Regions from separate parts of the Thalassospira sp. NFXS8 genome, predicted to be linked through region 3. Evidence: riboswitches for the same ligand, from Rfam matches in the RefSeq annotation. Region 3 holds a riboswitch; each other region holds the start of a gene.
What was found. Region 3 has a riboswitch for thiamine pyrophosphate ahead of thiM (hydroxyethylthiazole kinase). Riboswitches for the same ligand answer to the same signal wherever they lie in the genome.

Region 1 (2,268 bases), on a different contig from region 3:
CAATGAACCAATGTCCGGTTATTGACATTGCACAGCGAGAAATGTGGGCGCGTCGGGCGACGACGGCCTCCATTATTATTGCTGCGACCCTGATTGTCCTTAAGGCAATCGGGTGGTTCATGACGGATTCGGTCAGCCTTCTGTCTTCCATGATAGATAGCATGCTTGATATCGGTACGTCCGTGATCAATTTCATGGCGGTGCGTAGTGCCTGGCGTCCGGCGGACCATGACCACCGTTTTGGCCATGGCAAGGCTGAACCGCTGGCGGGGCTTTTCCAGTCCGCCTTTATGCTGGGTGCTGCCGTACTGGTATTGGCCGAGGCATCTTCGCGCCTGGTGGACCCGCAACCGATGCGCCTTGCCAATGAAGCAATCTATATCATGGTTGTATCGCTGGTGATGACAGTGGGGCTGGTTTTGCTGCAACGCAAGGCCATGCGGATGTCAGGTTCGATGGCGGTCGAGGCCGACTCGCTGCATTACAGTTCCGACATTCTTGCCAATGCGGCTGTTATTATTGCGCTGTTGCTGGTGGGGTCGGGCTTTTTATGGGCCGACCCGGTGATTGGCGGTATTGTTGCGATTTTCCTGCTGTATTCGGCAGGCAAGGTTGGCCGCGATGCTGTTTCGGTGTTGATGGATCGGGAATTACCCGAACCCGATAGCCAGCGCATTATTGAACTGACCATGAAACACAAATCTGTAATCGGTATTCACCGTTTGCGCACCCGTTCATCGGGGGTGCATCGCTTTGCTGAAATTGAACTGATCATGGATGGCGGGATGCTGATGCGCGAAGCCCATACTATTTGCCATCAGGTGATGGACAGCATTCGCGGCGAATATCCCGACCTTGATATTACCATCCACCCCGAACCGCCCGAAGATATTCATCTTGATGAATTTAGCGGTTACACCGAAGACCCCGAATTTTGGCACGAAGCCCGGGCGCGTAAGGTGGGGCTGGATGATATCCCTGTTTCCAACAGCGAACTCGCGACGGGCCGCTAGACCGAATATCTGTTCAGATAAAATATTCCGGCGATTGACACCTGCGATTTTAAATTGCAACTATGATCCTCGATCACCTGGGGGGCCCCGGCAAGGGGCTGAGATTCTGCTGGGTAAAGTTTCAGACTTTACGCGCAGTGACCCTTTGAACCTGATCCAGTTCATACTGGCGTAGGGATGGTGCAGATGCCGGGTCTTTCATCAGACGGACGTGGCACTGATGACAGCCTCAAAGGGCCTGCTGCGTTGCAGCTATTCCTTTGCTTGCTGTGATCGGGGAAATTTATTCATCTGAAACCTGACGCGGAACTGGGTCTCCATTGCCTTTGCAAAGGAGCCTTTTATGCCTGCTTTAAATCCGGACGTTGAAATTACGTGTGGCCCGTTACCGGCCTCGCAAAAAATATACATTCCCGGCACTCTTCATCCTGAAATTCGCGTTCCGATGCGCGAAATTTCGGTTCACCCCACGGCGGGCGAGCCGCCCGTGCGGGTATATGACCCGTCAGGCCCCTATACCGACCCGAATGTGACCATCGATATCCGGCAGGGATTGGCCCGGTTGCGCCAGCACTGGCATAAGAATAATGGAACAGTCACGTCGTATGACGGGCGGGATGTGCAGCAGGTTGATAACGGTGTGGCCCCGGGAACGCGCCACGCGGTAGAGGATTTCCCGGTTAAATACCGGCCATTTAGGGCCGTTGGCCAAACCGCGATCACGCAGCTTGCCTATGCAAGGGCCGGCATCGTGACACCGGAAATGGAATTTGTTGCCATCCGCGAAAATTTGGGCCGGGCACGGGCCATTAATGCCGCACGAACCGCCAAACGGGATGGCGACAGCTTTGGTGCCGCTATCCCCGATTTTGTTACGCCGGAGTTTGTGCGCGATGAAATAGCCCGCGGGCGGGCGGTTATCCCTGCCAATATCAATCATTCTGAAGCGGAACCGATGATTATAGGCCGGAATTTTCTGGTCAAGATCAATGCCAACATTGGCAATTCGGCGGTGACGTCGTCGATGGAAGAAGAAGTTGAAAAAATGGTATGGGCGACCCGGTGGGGGGCCGATACCGTGATGGACCTTTCAACGGGGCGAAATATTCACAACATCCGCGAATGGATTATTCGGAACGCGCCGGTACCGATTGGCACGGTGCCGCTTTATCAGGCATTGGAAAAAGTGGATGGCATTGCCGAAGACCTGACCTGGGAGGTTTATCGCGATACCCTGATCGAACAGGCTGAACAG
Region 2 (2,268 bases), on a different contig from region 3:
GTATAACCCGCATGGTCCAGCAGCACCGCATGGCGGTTGGTCAGCGCCAGCCACACGTCATAGGGGGCAGGCAGCATGTATTTTGGTGCGCCCGTCACCATTACAACGATCTGCCAGGTGGCGATTAAGGCCACGATGATGATAATGGGCCGTGCCAGTTTCAGCAGTTTCCGTTCGGCCAACGGTTTTCGCGATATATGACGGGCGGGCTTTGTCGGCGGCGGGGTCATTGGGGGGCCTCCGTCGCACCGGTTTGGGGCGATATTGCGCCCAGCTGGTGTAACAGGCGGGCTTGATGGCTCAATATCGCGGGGTCGGTAATGTCGCGCGGGATCGTGCCTTGGGGAATAACGGCATCGGACAATATTGCCGGTGTGCCCTGCAACACCACAACCTTGTGGCCAACCCTAAGGGCTTCAAGCGGGTCATGTGTGACCAGCAAAACGGTTTTGCCGTGTAAAACCCGGGCTGCCAGATCCTGAATGCGCATTCGGTTTAGCGGGTCCAGGGCCGAAAAGGGTTCGTCCATTAAAACAACCGGGCGATCTTCCATCAAGGTGCGGGCCAGGGCCGCGCGCTGCTTCATGCCGCCAGATAACTGGGCAGGGCGCATCTGGGCGGCTTTGCCAAGCCCGACTTCGGCAATCAAATGATCGGCCCGGGAAAAATCAGGCTTTTCGCCACGTAACACCGCCCCAAGAACAACGTTTTCGCGCACGGATCGCCACGGCAACAGCAAATCTTGCTGCGCCATATAGGCAACCCGCCCGGCCAAGGGTAATCCGTCGCCACAGGTAATAATGCCGCTGGCAGCGTCGCCGACAAGCCCGGCCAGAAATCTTAAAAGGGTGCTTTTGCCCACGCCGGATGGCCCTAGCAAACAGGTAAAGCTGTTGGCACTTAGATCAAGGGAAAGGTCGTGAAAAAGGCTGGTGCCGTTAAATTCAACACCGGCACCGCGCAAATGAACATCAAAAGATGTCGGATTGCTGTCAGTTGGTGCCGGTATGTGCCTTATATTGGGCGTTTTTGCATCGGTATACGTCATACGATCCTTCCTACGCCGGTCTTAACCGGTTCAGGTTCAAAGGGTCGTTCGGCAACACCGAACCTCTCAGCCTGTTTACGACAGGCCCCCCTGGAGATGACGCGACTATGCGCAGATGAAACCCTTGCGTCAAGTTTCGTGATTAATGTTTTTCGTTTGGTCCTTGCCAATCTGGATGCCGACAAGGACCTGTTGGGCGTTTAGGGGTTAACTTGCAGGTAAACTGCACCACTTGTCGCCCCGGTTTCCAGATCGGTATGTGCTTGTGATGCGTTTTCAAAATCATATGCCTGGGCCAGCGGAAAAGATGACTGGCGTAAAACATCAAACCATGCGCTTGCCGCATGATGATATCCTTGCAGGTCATTGATAAAGGCCAAAACACTGGCACGAGTTAAAAACCGGTTTGTCAACGCGCTGACGTCAAGCAAAGGCATATCACCGCCGATTTGGCCAATATTGACTGTTGTACCAAATGGTTTGGTTGTGCGGATGGTTTTGCTCAGTGTTTCTCCGCCAATCCCGTCAAAGGCATAATCAACGCCACGGCCGTTCGTCAGGGCGACAATGGCGGTTTCAAAATCCTGTTCTTTATAGAATATGGCGTGGTCAAGTCCTTGCTGTTTGGCAAGTTCGGCTTTTTCTGGCGTGCTGAGGGTGCCAATTGTGGTGGCACCTAACCGTTTTGCCCAATGCACCATTATTTGCCCCAGGCCTCCCGCCGCTGCATGGACAAGAATGCTTTGCCCGGCTTGGACTTTGCACAGATGAACCAGCAGGAAATAGGCGGTTAGTCCGCGTAGCAATGACCCTGCAATTTGTTGATCACTTAGGTCATCGGGCAGTTTTATCACGCGGTTGGCGGCAACATTGCGCTGGGCGCTATAGCTGCCCACCGGGAAACCGGCATAGGCAACCCGCTCGCCAATGTTAAAATCACGCACATCCTTGCCGATGGCACAAACCGTTCCCACGGCTTCAACACCAATGCAGCCGGGCAGGGCGGGCATGGGATACAGGCCTTTGCGGAAATAAACATCCACAAAATTAACGCCGATCAGGCTTTGTTTGATTTGTATTTCGTTGTCCTGTGGAGCAGGTAAAGCAATATCAGTGGCGTATAAAACCGATGGTTCTCCGGTCTGGTCCATGTGAATGATACGGGTCATGTTTCTCTCCTGAATGTTGTGACAGGCTCAGGATTAAGGGGTATTTCTCTT
Region 3 (2,268 bases):
GTCGATATTGTCGTTTACAATCAAGGGGACGCCACTGCCAGCCAAAACCGCCATTAACTGATGGCCGACCTTGATCATGGCGTCGGTGCTGGCGGTTTTGTCGCGCAGTTGCACCATGGTAACCCCGCCGCGAAGGGCGGCACGGGCGGTTTCGACCATGGTATGTTCACGGCATAAATCGGGGTCCAGAACCAGATAAAGCGATAGATCAAAGGTCATGACAGGGTTTCAATCCGCGATTTGGCGTTAAGGGCGTTGGCATCCAGCCCATAAAGGGCATCAATGAAATGCACGGCAAAGCTGCCCGGCCCGTTTGCTGTATCGGCAGCAATGGCCCCGGCGGCGGCAAAGGTGGCAAGGGCGGCCACGGTGGCGTTAAAGGGGGCATCCGGGGCAATGGCAACAAAGGCCCCTACCAGGGCTGTTAACGAACACCCCATTGCCGTGATTTTTGGCATTAAATCTGATCCACCATAAATGCGAACCGCGCGGGTGCCGTCGGTGACGAAATCAACGGTTCCCGTTACCGCAACCACGGCATTCCGGCTTTGGGCCAGGGTTGTTGCGGCGTCTTCGGCCTGTTCAACCGGGTCGCCGCTATCAACCCCCTGTCCGGTACTTTTGCCCCCTGCAAGGGCGATGATTTCCGATGCATTGCCGCGAATAATGGCGGGGTTAAGTTCTAAAAGTTCGGCCACGGTATCGCGGCGAAAGGCGGTGGCAAAATGGGCAACCGGGTCCAGCACCCATGGTTTGTTTGCCTGATTGGCACTTTGCGCGGCAGCTTTCATGCCCTCCACCCATTGCGGGGACAATGTGCCGATATTAACCGTTAACGCCCCGGCGATGGTGGCAAATTCGCCGGATTCCTCGGGTGTGTGTACCATTGCCGGTGAAGCGCCCGCCGCCAGCAAGGTATTGGCGGCAAAATTCATTGCGACATAATTGGTAATACATTGCACCAGCGGCGATGTGTCGCGCATTTGGGCAAAAAGGGCAGAAGGTGTGGGGTTGGTGGCATCGTTGGTCATGTTAAGGCTCCAATACAAACATGTCTGGAAACCCAGTTCGAAGCCGGAATGATGGAAAAATGCCGAAAAACAGCATTCGCACCCTCCCTACGCCAGTATGAACTGGATCAGGTTCAACGGGTCACTGCGCTGCGGGTTTTCCGTGTGGCAGTTTCTCAGCCCCCTGTCGGGGCTCCCCTTGGTGAAGATGCAAGATGGGTGTTAAGGCGGGATGTGTCAATCGGCTGTTTACCGGTGGGTGGGCCCGGCCTGATAAATAAATGGCGGCGGAACGATTATGATATCGTTCCGCCGCCAGCATAGGATTGCAAAGGCAGATAACCCGCGCCGTTGCCGGGATCCGGTTTTATTTGCGGCGTTCCATTGCAGCTTTCAGGGCCGCCGCCATGGCATTGCCACCGGCATCACCTGCGGACATATTGGCGCGGTTGTTGCCACCGCCTCGGTTGGCATCACGGTTATTAGTGCCGTTATTGCCTGCCGGGCGACGTTGCGCGCTCCGGTCATTGCTGTTGCGCGCACCTGATGGCTGGCTGCGCTGTTCGCGGCGGTCCTGTGCGCCTTCGTAATCGGGGTCCGATTTCATCGACAGGCCAATGCGTTTGCGCGGTGCGTCAACTTCCATCACGGTCACCGAAACGATTTGCCCAGCCTTGACCACTTCACGCGGGTCGGCAACAAATTTGTCGGCCAGTTGCGAAATATGAACCAGGCCGTCCTGATGCACACCGACGTCAACAAACGCGCCAAAATTGGTCACGTTGGTAACCGTACCTTCCAGCTTCATGCCTACTTTCAAATCCTTGATCTCATTGACACCTTCAATGAATTTCGCGGTTTTGAATTCCGGGCGCGGGTCCCGGCCCGGTTTGTCGAGCTCGGCCAGAATATCGCGGATGGTGGGCACACCAAACACGTCGTCGGCGAATTTTTCCGGGTGAAGCGTTTTAAGGAAGGGCGAATCGCCAATCAGACTGGCAAGGTCGCGGCTGCTTTCGCGGCTGATTTTTTCAACAACCGGGTAGGCTTCGGGGTGAACTGCCGAGGCATCGAGCGGGTTTTTACCGCCGATAATGCGCAAAAAGCCTGCACATTGTTCAAAGGCCTTAGGCCCCAGGCGTTCAACCTTGCGCAAATCCGCACGCGAGCGAAACGCCCCGTTGACATCGCGGTAGGTAACGATATTGCGCGCCAGCCCTTCGCTAAGCCCGGCAACGCGGGTCAGTAGCGGGATGGA

Region 1: it holds a riboswitch for thiamine pyrophosphate, as region 3 does, so the genes downstream of both, thiC (phosphomethylpyrimidine synthase ThiC) here and thiM (hydroxyethylthiazole kinase) in region 3, are expected to answer to the same signal.
Region 2: it holds a riboswitch for thiamine pyrophosphate, as region 3 does, so the genes downstream of both, J4E05_RS03075 (ABC transporter ATP-binding protein) here and thiM (hydroxyethylthiazole kinase) in region 3, are expected to answer to the same signal.

Annotation. Positions count from the first base shown of each region.
Region 1 is NZ_JAGEMF010000001.1:1,945,826-1,948,093, reverse strand. It holds gene J4E05_RS08815 (cation diffusion facilitator family transporter) at 3-1,013, shown strand; TPP riboswitch at 1,082-1,209, shown strand; gene thiC (phosphomethylpyrimidine synthase ThiC) at 1,357-2,268, shown strand, end outside.
Region 2 is NZ_JAGEMF010000001.1:678,720-680,987, reverse strand. It holds gene J4E05_RS03080 (ABC transporter permease) at 1-230, opposite strand, end outside; gene J4E05_RS03075 (ABC transporter ATP-binding protein) at 227-1,048, opposite strand; TPP riboswitch at 1,039-1,150, opposite strand; gene J4E05_RS03070 (quinone oxidoreductase family protein) at 1,249-2,217, opposite strand.
Region 3 is NZ_JAGEMF010000002.1:428,467-430,734, forward strand. It holds gene thiE (thiamine phosphate synthase) at 1-219, opposite strand, end outside; gene thiM (hydroxyethylthiazole kinase) at 216-1,031, opposite strand; TPP riboswitch at 1,099-1,220, opposite strand; gene J4E05_RS11290 (Tex family protein) at 1,378-2,268, opposite strand, start outside.